4 regions of the Paenibacillus haidiansis genome follow, and region 4 is predicted to be linked to each of the others. Evidence: predicted binding sites of a transcription regulator. Region 4 holds the regulator's gene; each other region holds the start of a gene.
What was found. The regulator Rex, encoded in region 4, represses fermentation and respiration genes when NADH is low (regulators of the CRP and FNR family bind a similar motif). The targets are predictions, from matches to a motif close to TTGTGAAATATTTCACAA.
Positions count from the first base shown of each region.

Region 1: adhE (bifunctional acetaldehyde-CoA/alcohol dehydrogenase) is a predicted target of Rex. The motif match lies at 1,964-1,981, and genes of this name have one in related genera.
Region 2: hydE ([FeFe] hydrogenase H-cluster radical SAM maturase HydE) is a predicted target of Rex. The motif match lies at 2,192-2,209, and genes of this name have one in related genera.
Region 3: qoxA (cytochrome aa3 quinol oxidase subunit II) is a predicted target of Rex. The motif match lies at 1,783-1,800, and genes of this name have one in related genera.

Region 1 is NZ_JAZHPZ010000001.1:313,732-317,929, reverse strand. It holds gene V3851_RS01550 (GNAT family N-acetyltransferase) at 30-911, shown strand; gene V3851_RS01545 (Crp/Fnr family transcriptional regulator) at 1,023-1,739, opposite strand; gene adhE (bifunctional acetaldehyde-CoA/alcohol dehydrogenase) at 2,112-4,198, shown strand, end outside.
Region 2 is NZ_JAZHPZ010000018.1:43,758-47,955, forward strand. It holds gene V3851_RS23335 (2-oxoacid:acceptor oxidoreductase family protein) at 1-978, opposite strand, end outside; gene hydE ([FeFe] hydrogenase H-cluster radical SAM maturase HydE) at 1,023-2,105, opposite strand; gene V3851_RS23345 (RNA-binding S4 domain-containing protein) at 2,575-2,856, opposite strand; gene V3851_RS23350 (HU family DNA-binding protein) at 2,856-3,128, opposite strand; gene yabN (bifunctional methyltransferase/pyrophosphohydrolase YabN) at 3,300-4,198, opposite strand, start outside.
Region 3 is NZ_JAZHPZ010000004.1:272,157-276,354, forward strand. It holds gene qoxB (cytochrome aa3 quinol oxidase subunit I) at 1-640, opposite strand, end outside; gene qoxA (cytochrome aa3 quinol oxidase subunit II) at 683-1,657, opposite strand; gene V3851_RS10900 (diaminopimelate dehydrogenase) at 2,199-3,176, opposite strand; gene V3851_RS10905 (copper resistance protein CopC) at 3,430-4,198, shown strand, end outside.
Region 4 is NZ_JAZHPZ010000001.1:136,521-140,718, forward strand. It holds gene V3851_RS00595 (amidohydrolase) at 23-1,324, opposite strand; gene V3851_RS00600 (redox-sensing transcriptional repressor Rex) at 1,299-1,961, opposite strand; gene dinG (ATP-dependent DNA helicase DinG) at 2,037-4,198, opposite strand, start outside.

The sequences.
Region 1 (4,198 bases), 180 kb from region 4:
GGAGCAAGCAAACGAAATGGGGGATTAAAATGCGTGATCTTCATTTTATGATGGATTACAAAAATCAGGAGGCCGTCAGAAAGAGCTTGTTCGCACTAGCGGAAAGCACTTTTGGAATCTCATTTGAAGCATGGTATCAAAAAGGGTTTTGGAATGAAACCTACATTCCTTATTCCTATGTTGATGGAAAACAAGTAATCGCAAACGTATCCGTTAATATACTGGATTGGATTATCGATGGAGAGACGAGGAAGGCCGTGCAGATCGGCACGGTAATGACCCGTCCCGACTACCGAAACCGGGGTCTGTCGTCAAGCTTGCTGGCAAAAGTAATCGAGGAATACGAGAACCGCTGCGATTGGATGTATCTTTTTGCCAATGAGTCGGTGCTGGATTTTTATCCGAAGTATGGATTTCAGCCCGTAGAAGAGAAGCAGTTTTCGATGGACTATGTGGTCGAGCGGAGGGAGCGACGGGGCCGGAGGATAAGGAAGCTCGATGTAAACGATAGCGCCGATTTGGCGACAATTTACCGGCTGGCACAGGAAAGAATCCCGAATTCCCGGCATTTTGACACGGCGAATTCCCAAGGGATCTTTATGTTCTATTGTTTGAATGTCTTTAGCGAAGATCTTTATTATTTGGAGGATAAGGAGATCATTGCGGTATGCAGGCAAGAGAACGGCCGGATCGACCTGTTCGATATCGTAAGCGGGCGGGAGTTCGACTTGGCGGAGGTCTTGGATCGTCTCGCGGAAGACCATGCCGGAAAGGTCGTATTCCATTACACACCGGATCATGAAAATCTGAACCTGCGCGCCGAAAAGTACGAGGGGAACATGTTTGTCCGGGCCAAGAGCCAGACAATCGTCTCTGCGGATTTTAAGCATCCCGTAACGGGTATTGCCTAGTGAACAGGTCAAACAGGACGGAGCAGGGGATAGGTGCTGCGCCGTCCTATTTTTGCGGGATTTCGGAACAAACGATTTCAGGGGCCGGATTGGTCTTATCTATCATCGGCATTAAATCCGGCAGATTTCACTTGGGCACAATTCGCAATGACAAATGTCCTGAAGCATAATCAAGTCTTTGATGACGATCATGCCGTTCTCGTACTCCAGCGCGTCCTTCTTGCGCAGGTCGCTCAGCATCCGGTTGACGCTTTCGCGGGTGGCGCCGATCATGTTGGAGAGGTCGGTATGGGTAATCTTCTTGTTGATCAGGATGCTGTCCCCGTGCTGCTCGCCGTACGTGTTGCTCAAACGGATCAGCGTCGAGCAGAGCGCGCCCGGTTTGCCGTACATCATCAGATCGCGGAATTTGGTTTGCGTCAGGCGATGGTGGATGCCCATCCATTTCATGAAGTCGATCGCAAAATCGCAATGCTGGCAAATCATGATTTCCAGGTCTTTTTGCTCGATGACCCCGATTTCGCTGTCTTCGATCACTTCGGCGGTAAAGCTGTGCTTGGTGCTGAAGAAGGGATCGGCCTGGCCGACCATGTCGCCGCGCCCGTACATATACAGGATCAGCTCTTTGCCTTCGTCGGTGGATTTGGTCAATTTCACGCGTCCGCGCTTAATATAGAACAGTTTATCTGAAAAGTCGCCCTCCCAGAACAGATGCGTTCCCTCGGGATATGCTTTATCTTTCATCGTGACAAGCAACCGGTTGAAATTCTGCTCCGCAAAACAGCTCGTATTGCCGTGGGGCAAGGTGGCGCTCGTAATTTCACTCATCTTCGGTTTCCCCCTCTGTGTTCCAAATTTTTCTGAAAATTTTAAATTAATTATATAACTTTTCCGCGCTTTTGGGAGGCCTATCAAGCCCGAAAAAGTGTCGAAATTTCAACATTGTGACTATTTTCACTTTTTTTAAAATAAGAAATTCTGGAATTATATTGCAAATAATAAATGAAAAATCGAACACGGCAAATGAAAAGTTTCAAAAAAAACTTTATACTATGTGAAAAAATTCACTATACAAATTATTCCCGCTGTGTTATGCTTTACCCATAAAGAGAAGCGCAATGCTTCGTAAGGGTAAGCCTATTAGTGAAATATTTCACTATTATAGGATTATCCACTATCTACCTTAGGAGGATGAGAGAAATGGCTATTAAAAACGAAGTGACGGCAAAAGCGGGGCCGACTGCGGAACAGTACATCCAAACCCTGATCGACAAGGCGAAGAAGGCTTCCGAAGCCTTTATGAGCATGGACCAGGAGCAAATCGACAAAATCGTTCAGGCCATGGCGCTGGCCGGGCTTGACAAGCATATGCATTTGGCCAAAATGGCCGTTGAAGAAACCGGGCGAGGCGTGTATGAGGATAAAATCATCAAGAACATGTTTGCGACCGAGTACATTTACCACAGCATCAAGAACGACAAAACGGTGGGCGTGATTGAAGATAACCCTTACGACAGCTTCCAGAAGATCGCCGAGCCGGTAGGCATTATCATGGGGATTACTCCGGTGACGAACCCGACCTCCACGACGATCTTCAAAGCTCTCATCGCGATTAAGACCCGGAACCCGATCATCTTCGGCTTCCATCCGTCCGCACAGAAGTGCAGCGCGGAAGCCGCGAAAATCCTGCTCGAAGCCGCTGTGAAGCATGGCGCGCCGGCAGACTGCATCCAATGGATCGAGAATCCGTCGATGGACCGTACGAACGCCCTGATGAATCATCCCGATGTGGCCTGCATCCTGGCGACCGGCGGATCGGCGATGGTCAAAGCGGCATACAGCTGCGGCAAACCGGCGCTCGGCGTAGGTCCCGGCAACGTGCCTTGCTTCATTGAAAAGAGCGCGGACCTCGATCAAGCGGTCAACGATCTGATTCTGTCGAAAACCTTCGACAACGGCATGATCTGCGCTTCCGAACAAGCGGTTATAATCGAAGAGCCGGTCTTCGATCAAGTGAAAAAGAAAATGATCGCCAACGGCTGCTACTTTGTCAACAAGGAAGAAGCCGCCAAGCTGACGGCCGGAGCGATCATCGCCGATAAATGTGCAGTAAACCCTAGCATCGTCGGCCAACCAGCCGTGAAAATTGCCGAAATGTGCGGCATCGACGTACCGGCCGGCACGAAAATTCTCGTAGCGGAAATCGAAGGCGTCGGTCCGAAATTCCCGCTCTCGGCCGAGAAGCTGAGCCCGGTTCTGGCCTGCTACAAAGTGAAGAACGCGGATCAAGGCATCGAACGCGCGCTTGAAGTCGTACGCTTCGGCGGCATGGGCCACTCGTCGGTTATTCATTCGAACAACGAAGAAATCATCCAAAAATATTCCGACAGCATGCCTACTTGCCGTATTCTCGTCAACCAGCCGTCTTCGCAAGGCGGGATCGGCGACATCTACAATACGAACCTGCCATCGTTGACACTGGGCTGCGGATCTTACGGACGCAACTCGACATCGTCGAACGTAACGGCCATCAATTTGATCAACGTGAAAAGGGTGAATCGTCGTACCGTGAATATGCAATGGTTCAAAGTGCCGAGCAAAATCTACTTCGAGAAAAATTCGACGCAATATCTTGCCAAAATGCCGGATATTTCGCGGGTGTTGATTGTAACCGACCCGATGATGGTTAAACTGGGATATGTGGAAAGAGTGGAGCATTATCTCCGTCAACGCCAAACGCCGGTAGCGATCGAAGTATTCTCGGACGTTGAGCCGGATCCGTCGACGACGACCGTAGAGCGCGGTACCGAGCTGATGGCCAAATTCCAGCCGGACTGCATCATCGCCCTGGGCGGCGGCTCGCCGATGGATGCCGCGAAAGGCATGTGGCTGTTCTATGAATATCCGGATACCGACTTCCATAACTTGAAGCAGAAATTCATGGATATCCGCAAACGGATCTACAAATACCCGCGTCTCGGACAAAAAGCGAAATTCGTGGCCATTCCGACGACTTCGGGCACAGGCTCGGAAGTGACTTCTTTCGCGGTTATCACGGACAAAATCAACGGCAACACCAAATATCCTTTGGCCGATTACGAGCTGACGCCGGATGTGGCGATCATCGACCCGGAATTCGTCTACAGCTTGCCTAAAGTAGCCGTAGCCGATACGGGGATGGACGTTCTGACGCATGCGATCGAAGCTTACGTATCGGTAATGGCCAACGACTATACGGACGGTTTGGCGATCAAAGCGATCCAGCTCGTGTTCCAGTACCTGGAGAA
Region 2 (4,198 bases), on a different contig from region 4:
ATGCGCTACACGATGGCTGTCGGCGTATCCGGCCTCTTCCCGGAGCGGAGCCAGCGACCCGGTCGGGCACACTTCCACACATTTCAGGCAGCCTTTGCAATACTGATAATCGATGCCTTGCAGAAACATCTGCATTCTGCCGCGCTTATCCTCCCCGGCTTCCCAGACGAAGCAAAGATCGGGGCAGGTGGCATCGCAATTGGCGCAGTGAATGCAGGATCCCAGATTCAATTCCGGCAAATAGCCCTGGCGCGAGCCGCTTAAATCTTTGAGCAGGCTGTTGCCCTGGGCCGAAATGATTCCCCCCGACTCCTGCGTCTCATAGCCGAGCAGCGGCTGTTGTCGGAGGTAAGGGACGGCGGTTAATTCGGTGGGCGGTTCGATCGTCTCGAACCGCACTTCATCGTAACCGCGGTCAAAGGTACGCAAGTTCGGCTCAACAAGCTGCGGGTATTTCTTTTCGAACGTCCGTTTGATAACCGCCCGCATCGAGTCGCGGTCCAGAAAATCACAAATGCGGAACAAGGCCCCCAGCATCGACGTATTGACCCGGGTACGCTCCTCCAAAGCGATGCCGAGCGCGTCGACTACGGCCAGCGTACCGTAAGGGAACTGCAGGTCCTTGCGAATTTCTTCAAAGCTGCGGATCGAGTTCACCAACACGACCCCGCCGGGCTTCAGCCCGCTTAACACCGGCACGGTGGTATGCAGGGCTTCATGGAATACGCCGATCACATCCGGCTGTTCCACCGGGCTATGGTCGCGGATGTCGAGCTCCGGATCGCAAAATCGGACAAAGCTCTTGACCGGCGAGCCTTTCTTCTCCGACCCGTAGGACGAAAAACCCGCGCCGTTTAAGCCCAATCCCAGCACGCCGGCCTCTGCCAGCATCTTCCCGGCCAGGTTCGCGCCCAGCCCGCCGATCGATTCCAACCGGATTTCGAATCCCGGTTGGCTACTTTTGTTCCATATGCTCATTCGCCATTTCTCCTCTGTATTTGATTTGTGTTTTATTTCACAATCTACTGCGTAGAAGTAGAATGAAAAGCCGTCAGCGGCTTCATCCGGAGTGATTTCAGGCTATCCCCCCTCCCCATATCCACGGAGAAGCCGGCAGAATTGATCCGCAGCTCCAAGCAATGCCTGCAAGCCGCCGACTCGTCGCCGGTACATATCTTGTTGTTATACAGGGCGTATTTTTTTCGGACTGCTAGAGGTGACAAGTTCGGCATCACGACGTTGGCCCCTACCTTCAGAGCCTTCTCCCGCCCGCTCGCATCAAGCGATCCCAAGGCGGTCGTGGCGGGGATGAGCGCGTCCGGCACCATCAGGCGCGCCAGCGCGACCATCGCGAGTGTATCGTCAATCGTACCGGCCTCAGCCCCGCCCAAAGGCGTGCGGGAATGCGGAATAAACGGGCCAATACCGATCATGTCCGGGTGTAAATCCTGCAAATAGAGCAAATCGTCCGCCAAATCCTCCAAGGTCTGCCCCGGCAGACCGACCATAAATCCGGCGCCGATTTGATAGCCGATGCTTTGGAGTACGGAGAGGCATTTGCGCCGGTTGTCAAAAGACATCGTAGGATGTAGAGATTGGTAGAGATTTCGGGAAGCGGTTTCATGACGCAGTAAAAACCGGTCTGCCCCCGCGTCGAACAAGCTCCGATAGGTCCGCTCGTCCCGTTCGCCAATCGATAGCGTTATAGCCGCGTCGGGGAATTCCGCCTTGATATCCCGGACGAGCCGAACGAGAATCTCCTCGGTATACCAGGCGTCTTCCCCGCTTTGAAGCACAAATGTCCGATAGCCGAGATCGTAGCCCTCGCGGCAGCAATCCAGAATTTCAGCAGGCTTCAGCCGGTATCTCTCCGCCGCCTTGTTGCCGGCGCGAAGCCCGCAATACAGGCAATCCTGTTTGCAGAAGCTGGAGAACTCGATCAAACCGCGCATATAAACTTTATCGCCGTACTTCTCGCTCCGTTTCCGATGCGCCAGACGATACAGCTCTTGACGCGTTTCGCCATCAAGGCGGCCCAGCAGATAAACGATTTCATCCCTGGACAACTTGCCGCGGCAGAAGAGCTTGTGAATTAACTGTTTCATCAGCGATCATCCTTTTGGACAAGGAGTTTACCGATAAACCGATTAAATGAAAATCAATACCTAAAGTGATGCATTTACAGAATTAATTGTGAAATATTTCACTAGTGTTGTTAAAAAAAGAGCTTGTGGCTTCAATCCTGCGTCGGAAAAATGATGTTGCTGCAATAGCGATCGCTTCAAATAGTGGTTGTGGTAAGAACTTGTGGTAAGAACAGAGGTGTGTTCTCGGGAGTAAAGGTGAAAAATCAGACTTCAAGCGGGAAAGTTCTTGCTGCATCATAAAGAAAGTACAAGTGTGTGCGTACTGTTCAACAGCAGATGAGGTTTATTATTATATTATCATCTTTCAATCATTTGGGTAGGGGTATTTTTTGAATTACTCGCGAATTCGTCCTCCCCGCAAAATTGAAAGAAAGAAGCACGCCCCGTTTCAGGGAAACGGAGCATGCTGATCATCGCATCTCTCGCCTTAATTCCAGTCGAAACCGGAGTCCTTGGCGATCGGTTCTTCCTTGACCAAGGTATACAGGGTGGCAGCCTCTTCCTTTCGAGTCGTCTCCGCCAGGCGTTCGACGCGGACCGTCACCAGCTTTTGGCCGAATTGAACGGTAATCTCGTCGCCCACCTTCACGGTGCTGCTCGGTTTGGATTCACGCCCGTTGATCAGAACTCTGCCTTGTTCGGAGACGTCCTTCGCCACCGTGCGCCGCTTAATCAACCGTGACACCTTCAGGAATTTATCAAGACGCATTATTTTACGGCTTCTTTAAGTTTGTTGCCCGCTTTGAAAGCTGGAACGTTGGATGCAGGGATTTCGATCGTTTTGCCGGTTTGCGGGTTGCGGCCGGTACGACCGGAACGTTTGCGGGTTTCGAACGTGCCGAAGCCGATCAGTTGCACTTTGTCTCCGCCAGCAAGAGCGTCGGTAATTTCGCCGAGGACTCCGTTCAATACGGTTTCAACGTCTTTTTTAGTCAAACCGCTTTTGCTGGAAATGTTGTTGATCAAGTCTGTTTTGTTCATTAATAATGCCTCCCAATAGTAAAAAAAATAGATGGATACTGACGGCCAGCGCTCCGCAAGCCGCGCGATATCTTTGTATGAGTATTCTTTCTCAAAGCCGGAATTCCTGCCCGGTAAACAACTTTTTTTTGTTTTTTCGCAAAAAAAACCGAATTTTAGGGGAAATTCGCGTTATTTGGATGCCCGTTCGACCGTTTTGGCCTCGTCCCAAAGCGCATCCATCTCAGCCAGGGTGCTGTCTTCGGGCGATTTTCCGGCCTCGCGCAGCTTGTCCTCCACATACGTAAAACGGCTGACGAATTTCGCGTTGGTCCGCGAAAGCGCCTCTTCCGGATCGGCCTTGATATACCGGGCGGCATTCACGATCGAAAACAGCAAGTCGCCGAGTTCGAGCGCTTGATCGTCCGCCGGGTGCCCGTCGGTGACGGCTTCCCTGAATTCGGCCAGCTCTTCCTCGATCTTCGCCCAGACGCCGTCGATCGTATCCCAGTCAAAGCCGACTTTGGCCGCCTTCTTCTGCAGCTTGTACGCCTTCATCAAAGCGGGCAAATCCCGCGGAACGCCGCTTAGCGCGGACAATTTCTCCGGCTCGATCCCCTTGCGGCGCTTCTCCTCCGCTTTCATCGCATCCCAGTTCTTAAGCGCATCCTCGGCATCCTCGGCGCTCAAATCGCCGAACACGTGCGGATGGCGATACAGCAGCTTCTCATTGAGCTCCCGGATCACATCGTAAGCGGTGAACATGCCGGTTTCTTCCTCCATCTGCGAGTGCAGCATGACTTGAAGCAAAAGGTCGCCGAGCTCTTCCCGCATATGGTCTGGATCGTCCTCATCGATCGTCTCCAGCACTTCGTAGGTTTCTTCAATGAGATTTTTACGGATCGATTGATGCGTTTGCTCCCGGTCCCAGGGGCAGCCTTCCGGACTGCGCAGAATCGACACGATCTCGTGCAGGCGGTCGAAGCTGCCGATGCGCAGACTATCGTCTTCGCTGGCCGGGACGTATACGAGCGACAGGTTCCCGTAACCTTGAACGCGGTCCAATTCGTACAGCGGAATCCGCAGCACTT
Region 3 (4,198 bases), on a different contig from region 4:
TTCCCGGCGCACGCATTTTCAAAATCGTGGCGACGAAGTTGACCCCGGTCATCAAGGTACCGATACCGGCAATCTGAATCGCGATAGAATAGTAGTTATTCCCTACCGTCGGGCTGAACTCCAGGCTCGCCAGCGGGAAATATGCCGTCCAGCCGGCGTCCGGGGAGCCCCCGATGACGAAAGAGATGTTAAACAGCATCGCTCCGGCGAAGAACAGCCAGAAGCTGACGGCGTTCAGGCGAGGGAACGCCACGTCGCGCGCGCCGATTTGCAGCGGCACGACCACGTTCATCAAACCGATAATAAACGGCATCGCCATAAACAAAATCATGATGACCCCATGGGTCGTGAAAATCTCGTTATAATGCTGCGCGTCAAGCAATCCGTTCTCCGGAACGGCCAGTTGCGCCCGCATCAGGAGCGCATCGACGCCGCCGCGGAACAGCATCAGCAAAGCGCAGATAATATACATGATACCGATGCGTTTATGGTCGACGGTGGTCAACCATTCGCGCCACAAGTAGCCCCACTTTTTAAAATAGGTCAGGCCGATGACGATCGCGAGCGATGCGACAACGATGGAGACCATCGCGGCGTAAATCATCGGCTCGCCAGTGACGAAAAATTCGTCCCATTTCATGTCAAGCATACTCCCTTCGTTTCTTTAGTTGCCGTACGTTTGTTACTCCGCCGCTTCCGCGCCGGTTTCACTTGATTCCATGTCCATTCCGGAGTGGTCCATTTCGGAATGATCCATTTCGGAGTGGTCCGTCTCGCCGGATTCCGAATTTGTATCCACGGCTTCAGAACCGCCGTGTTGATGTCCGGCATTTTCCCCTTCGGGAGCCGGAGCGAAGTCAAGATGCGTGGAACTATAAGTTTTTCTGCCGACAACGCCTTCTTCAAGCAGGGAATCGAATTCCTGCTCCGTCAGCTCCGAGGCCGTGGACTTCACTTCATTCACCCATTCCTCGTAGTCCGCAGGGGACATCGCCAATGCTTCAAATTCCATATGCGCGAAGCCTTCGCCAGAGAAGTTGGAGTTTTTACCCATGTAAGAGCCCTCATGCTCGGCTACCAGATTGAGCTTATTTACCATATCGCTCATGGCGTATTTTTGCCCGCCAAGCTGAGGAACCCAGAAGCTGGTGATCGGTCCGTACGAATAGAGCCGGAACTCAACCGGGCGATTCGTCGGGATGTTGACATAGTTGACGGTCTCAATCCCTTCCTCCGGATAGCTGAAATGCCATTTCCAGTTGGAAGACGCGGCATAAATGACGAGCGGTTTCTGGTCTTCATAACCTTTCGCCACCGACTCTACCGCAGAAGTACTGCGGACGGTCACGACCGACAACACGGCCACGATAATGACCGGAATGGCGATCCAGGTGAATTCCAGCCACTTGCTTCCTTCCACATGCGGCGGTTCATAATCCGGAGCCGCTTTGGAGGCGCGGTATTTGGAAAGCATATAAACGTACAATACATAAACGACCAGCAGAATCAACGCCATTACCAGCATAGAGAAAATAATGACGTCCGATTGTGTCTTGGCCACCGGACCCTTCGGGTTAAGTACGGTCAAAGAGTCACAGCCGGTCAGCAGGACAAGAAACGCTGAAAAAACAGCAAACAGCAATCCTTTCCTTTTCATAAGATTTCCGATACCCCTTTCTTAATGTCAACCTCAAACGTCCGAGATGATTTCTTTTATTGAAAACATTCAATAATTATGTTAAGGAAGCCCGCAATCAATAACAATTCATAGAGATAGGTATATTTTCAATTATTTTACATTTATTTTACGGTTTACCCTATCTTTTGCCACATGAAATCCCGATCTAAGCTCATATTCGCTCAAATTCGTCCAAAAACACCGATTTTGATAATTGTTCACAATGCGCGTCACAAATGACGAAGTTCGCAGAATTGTCATAATAATTTTCATTAATCGTGATTATTATCACATACTTATCTAAATAAGAATAATAGATTCTCTTCTTTCACGGTTCAAAGATATCCTCTCTCCTCGGTCGGGTTATATAGGTCATAATAAAAAAGCACCCCTGCGGGCGCTCTATGAATCATATTTCATACTATTTTCATATTTTCCTCAAGTTAAAAAAGAGCCGCCCCGCTTTCTAGGTCGGGACGACTCTTGGCATCAGCCTAATCGAAGACTTCGGCTTCAGGTGTTACAGCAATTCTTTGCGAAGCTGTTCCGGAGATTTCGGCGACAGCAATCCGAACGGAATGTCGAACACGGTCTTCGCACCGGATTGCCCCGCTTTGGAAAGCTTGTACGCCGCGCGGGCATAAGCGACCAGCACGCTGGCCGTAAATTCCGGGTTGCTGTCGAGCTTAAGCCCGAATTCGATGATTTGCGTGCTGTTTTCCCCGGTCACGCCGCTGCGGAGCACGGTGCCGCCGTGCGGCATGGCCGAATGGTTCTGCTTCAATTCGTCTTCGCTAATGAAATGAACGGTTGTTTCGTAATCGGCGAAGTAGTTCGGCATTTCCTTAATCTCGTTTTCAATCCGCTTCAGATCGGCGCCCTCTTCGGCCACCACGTAGCATTCGCGCAGGTGCTTCTCCTTCGTGGTCAGCTCCGGATTCTCTCCGCCGCGGACGCGTTCAACCGCCGACTCCACCGGAATCGTATATTGAACCCCGTTTTTGACGCCCGGCACACGCCGGATCGCATCGGAATGACCTTGGCTTACGCCTTTGCCCCAAAACGTATATTCCTTGCCCTCCGGCAAAATAGCTTCGCCAAGCAGACGATTCAGCGAAAACAATCCGGGATCCCAGCCGGTCGAAATGACGCTGACATTGCCGCCTTTTTCGGCCGCCGCGTTGACCCGCTCGAAATATTCCGGGATCTTCGCATGGGTGTCGAAGCTGTCGACCGTATTGAACAACGCCGCCAGCTCGGGACCTTGCTCGGGCAGGTCGGTGGCCGATCCCCCGCAAAGGATCATTACATCGATCTCACCTTTATATTTTTCCACTTCGGAAATATGAACGACGCCGCTTGCGGCCGCCACATCGCTCGGCTGTCTTCTCGAAAATACCGCAACCAGCTCGATATCGGAATTTTGCTTAATCGCCTTTTCCACGCCGCGACCCAAATTCCCGTACCCGACGATACCTACTTTGATGTTTGATGGCACTCTTTCGTCCTCCTTCTTTAAACTCTGTTTTACATTTTAACGCAGTGCAGTGATTTTTAAAATACCTCTCATTCCAAGTGAACTAATAAATTTACTTTCAAGAGAACCGCAGGATTCTTCACAGTTTAGACATACCAGGATGCTTTTTTGGTCATTTTAACAGTTTCGGCTTTCTCAAGCGGAGATAATAATTGTAAAATAGTGTTGAATGTGAAAAATGTCATTGCAATTAATTAATAGGGTAATGCTTTTGGTGCTGCGAAAAAATCGAAAAATATATCTCATCTTCGTTTTCGTTGTATTTTGTGCGCTCCTGCTTTTTCCGCCAACCAAGCAGGCGTCCGCCCACGCTTATATCGTCGCCTCATCCCCAGCGGCGGACGAGGTGCTGGACAAAGCGCCCTCTTCGCTCTTTATCCAGTTTAATGAAGCGGTTGAACCGGCTTTCTTCTCCTTATCGGTGCTTGGTCCCGCGGGCGAGCGGGCCGACCTGGGCGATGCGGCGATCGATCCCGGCCACCCGGACAAGCTGGTGGCGGGCCTGAAGCCGGATTTGCCGGAGGGGGCGTATACCGTCAAATGGAAGGTGGTTTCCAGCGACGGTCATCCCGTGACGGGAACGCTCCTGTTCCAAATCGGCGCAAGCGGGGGCTCCCCTGACGTTCAGCCCGGCTCTTCCGTGGAACCGGCGGCTGCGCCGGGCGCGGATCTGCTGCTGGTACGCTGGCTGTGGTACGCGGGGATGACCCTCTTCTCCGGGGTGCTGATCCTCCACCTGATCTTGCTGCCGCGCAGCAGCAGATCCGGGGATAGCGGTCTTCCTTCCCGCAGCAAATGGGCCATCCTGCTCGGTCTTGCGCTCACAGTCGCTGCCGTTCTGGGAAGTTTGCCGCAGCAAACCGCCGACAACGCGGGGACGACTTGGGCGCAGGCCTGGAATGGGGAGCTGCTGCGGGAAACGCTGCAGCACACCGGCTTCGGCACCGTCTGGAAAGCGCAGGTTTTGCTGCTCTTGCTCCTGG
Region 4 (4,198 bases):
CCTTTCCCCAATGCCGGATTAATCATCGAGCGAGCAAGCCCTCAAAAGCCGCCTGCGCTTCGAACCGCACTTTCTCTTCGTCCAAGGTCAGGCATTCTCCGTGCTTGACGACCTGCTTGCCGTTCACCCAGACATGCTCTACATCCTTCGGACCGGCGGAGTAAACCGCATGCGAAATATAATCGGTCCGCGGCAGGAAATGAGCCTGCTCCGTATCCAGCGCGATGAAATCCGCCTTCATCCCGGCGGCGAGCTTGCCCGTATCGGACAGGAAGAGCGATTTAGCTCCGTATTCCGTGCCCATTCGGAGCGCTTCCGCTGCCGGAACGGCCGTAGGGTCGCCCGAAACTCCCTTATGGATCAGGGCCGCCAGGCGGATCTCTTCGAACATGTCGAGGTTATTGTTGCTGGCCGGACCGTCCGTGCCGAGCGAGACGGTGACCCCGGCCTTAAGCAGCTCGGGCACGCGCGCCACGCCGCTTGCCAGCTTGAGATTGCTGCCCGGATTATGGGACACGGCGACATGGTGATCCGCTAAAATCCCGATTTCCTCGTCGGTCAAATGCACGGCGTGCGCCAGCAGTGCCGGGCGGCTGAACAAGCCGAGATTGAGCAGATGCTGAACGGGACGAACGCCGTAATCGGCCACATTCTGCTCGACTTCGGCGCGCGTTTCCGACATATGCGTATGAAGCGGAAGATTCAGATCATGCGCCGCCTGTACGATTTTCTCGATATAATCCGGAGGACAGGTATAAGGCGCGTGCGGAGACATCATCGTCGTAATCCGCCCGTCCGCCTTGCCGTGCCAGTTCTTGGCGAAGGCCACCGCATCATCCAGCTTCTGCTGCTGCACATCCGGCGGACACAAACCGATCACGCCGCGCGTCAGCACGGCGCGGATGCCCGACTGCTCGACTACGGCTGCCACTTGATCCATATGGTCGTACATATCGAGGAACGTCGTCGTCCCGCCTTTCAGCATTTCCAGAACCGACAGTGCCGTGCCCCGGTACACGTCTTCTCCCGAAAATTTAGCTTCCATCGGCCACATTTTCTCCTGCAGCCACTGCTGCAGCACCATATCGTCGCCATAACCGCGAAGCAGGGACATCGCGGCATGGCCGTGGGTGTTGATCAGGCCCGGCAGAAACAGCAGGCCTTTGCCGTCGAACGTTTCGGCTCCTTCCGCTCCCACAGGCCGGTCTTCGCCGATATAGGCGATCGTGTCGCCTTCAATCAGCATATAGCCGCGAAGAACCGGGTTTTCCCGGTCAAGTACGGCAAAAGTTCCATCTTTAATCAGCCATTTTCGAGTCGTCATTGGTTGTTTCCTTTCCCCCATCCAAATAATACGCCAAGCTCATCAAATCGGTTGTGAAATCGGCCGCATGCACGCGCACTTCGGCCGGGGCCTTGATGATGATCGGAGCAAAATTGAGGATCGCCCCGATCCCCGCTTCGATAAGCTGGTCGGCCACGCGTTGTGCCTCTACGTCCGGTACCGTAATAATGCCGATACGGATATTTTTCTTCTTTACGGTTTCGATCAGCTCTTCGATCGGCTGAATCTCGATGTTGTTGATCATGGTGCCGATTTTGGCGGGCGATGAATCAAAAACGGCCACAATTTTCATATTGTCCTTGACGTAAGCATTGTAATTGGACAGCGCCTGACCGAGATTACCGGCACCGATCAAAGCGACGTTGATCTGCTGGTCCAAATTGAGAATTTGCCTGATCTTTTCGATCAGATAGGGCACATCGTAGCCGATCCCCTTGCGGCCGAAATCGCCGAAATACGCGAGATCCTTGCGGATTTGCGCCGGATTGAGATCCAGCTTCTGTCCCAGCTCCTGGGACGATACCGTCGGAACTTCACGGCGGCTCAATTCATTGAGAAACCGCAAATACACCGGCAATCTGCGTACTACAGCATCCGAAATTTTTTCCGTTTTCATTGGTTATCCCCCTATTTGGCGCGATTTGAACAACAATTACCGCTCTTATTCATCACTCTTTATAAATCTCGCTCTTTATACATCCAGCCATTCCGAAATGCGAGGAACCATCTGCCCAAGCGGCATATGCTCCATCTTCGGTCCAGGCAAAGAATATAAAAAATACTTTCCGTAGTAAGATTCCAAGATGCGCGTATCGTAAACGACCACGATCCCGCGGTCCTGCGAGGACCGGACCAGCCGTCCGAAGCCTTGCTTGAACCGGATCACGGCCTGAGGAACCGACAGCTTCATAAACGGATTCTTCTTCTCCTGCTGCAGCCGTTCGCTCTTGGCCTCAACGAGCGGATGGTTGGGCGGTTGAAACGGCAGCCGGACGATGGCGAGACTGGTCAACGCTTCTCCAGGGATGTCCACTCCTTCCCAAAAGCTGTTGGTTCCCAGCAGCACGGAGGCGTTCTGTCCCTGAAAGCGCCGGGTCAGCTTGGTCCGGCTTCCGCTGTCCATGCCTTGCCCGATCACGGTAATTCCCTGCTCCGCCAAGAGCTCCTTGAGCGGATCGTATACCTGCCTTAGCATCCGGTAGGAAGTGAACAACACCAGCATGCGGCCTTTCGTGACGACCGCCGTATCGGCCAGCGATTGCACCAGCGTACGCACAAAATGATCGTCGCCCACGCTGCCCTTCACGCTGGGGAAGTCACGCGGGATGACCACAAGCGCCTGTTCGCGGTAATTGAACGGCGAGGGAAGCATCGCCGTAAGCAGCCGCTCCTGTTCCGCCGCTTCCCCGAGCCCAAGCTGGTCGATCATATATTGAAACGATTTATCCACCGACAGCGTAGCCGAAGTCATGACCACGCTTTTCTTCTTATCGAAGAAAAATCCTTTCAGCTGCGTGCTCACATCGATCGGAACCGCAAACAATTGCAGAGATTTGCTGCGATAGGTGCCGTTTCCTTCGAGCCAGTAGACCGTATTGGCATCGTCCATCTTCATGAAGAACCGCAGGGCGTCGCGCTCGCCGGCCAGATCCTTGAACAGGCCGCTGATATCGGTGACTAAACTGTCGAATCCGTAATCGTTGTCGTCGTCCTTCAGCTCGGCAAGCAGACGCTCCCCTTTGCGGATCGTATCGGAAAGCGTGGTATAGATCTGATTCTCGATCGCGGAAAGCGCCTCCCAGACTTTCGGCTTCTTGTCCTGCAAGAGCCGGAGCACGAATTGTCCGGGGTCGCCGGGGGCCGCATCACTGCGTTCCGGCATGAGCGCAAACAATTGTTCCGCCAGCCGGTCCCAACAATCTTTCACATCGAGCAGCGAAGGATACAATCCGTCGATGACCGAGCACCATTCCGCCGATTTTTCGCCCTCCGCATGACCAAGCATCGTTCTCAGGTTCGGCAATTGTCCGGTCTTGCTGTCCTTAAACAGCCGGGTAAGCGTATGGACAACGGTGAAATATTTCATTTGCAAGCCGAGATGCTTGCCGGCGACCTCCTCCAAATGGTGCGCCTCGTCGATGACCAGGCGGTCGTAGCCCGGCAGGAGCTGATGCCCGGCCTGAATGTCCGTAAACAGCTTGGAATGGTTCGTAATGACCACGTCGGCCACCCCGGCTTCATGCTTGGCCTTATGGTAATAGCACTTGCGGAACCACGGGCAGGACCGGCCAAGGCAGGAATCGGATTCGCTAGCCACCGTTTCCCAGAAATCGCTGCCCCGGTTTCCCAGATTGAGTTCTTCGTCGTCCCCCGTCTCCGTCTGCGCCAGCCAGACGATCATTTGGGCCGCCGTTATCACCTCTTCTTTAGGTGTGGCAAAGTCCTTTCTATTCATTTTATGTTCAAATTTGCGCAAACACAAATAATGTTGTCTTCCTTTAAACACCGCGGCCGTAAACGGAAACGGCACGGCTTCCGTCAGCAGGGGGATATCCCGTTCCCGCAGCTGCTCCTGAAGGTTGATCGTATGCGTGCTGACCATAACCTTCTCGTCTTGCTTTACGCTATGATAAATGGCCGGCAGCAGGTACCCGAGCGATTTGCCGGTACCGGTCCCCGCCTCGATCAAGAGATGCTTGTCCTCGGCAAAGGCGCGATTCACTTCGCCCAGCATGAGGGTCTGAGCTTCGCGCTCTTCATATTCCGGCAGCTTGGCGCGCAAATTATCCTTTACCTGCTCCATAAACTGCTCGAAGGAAATGTCCCGCAGCGGATTGTCAAGCATGCCGCTTC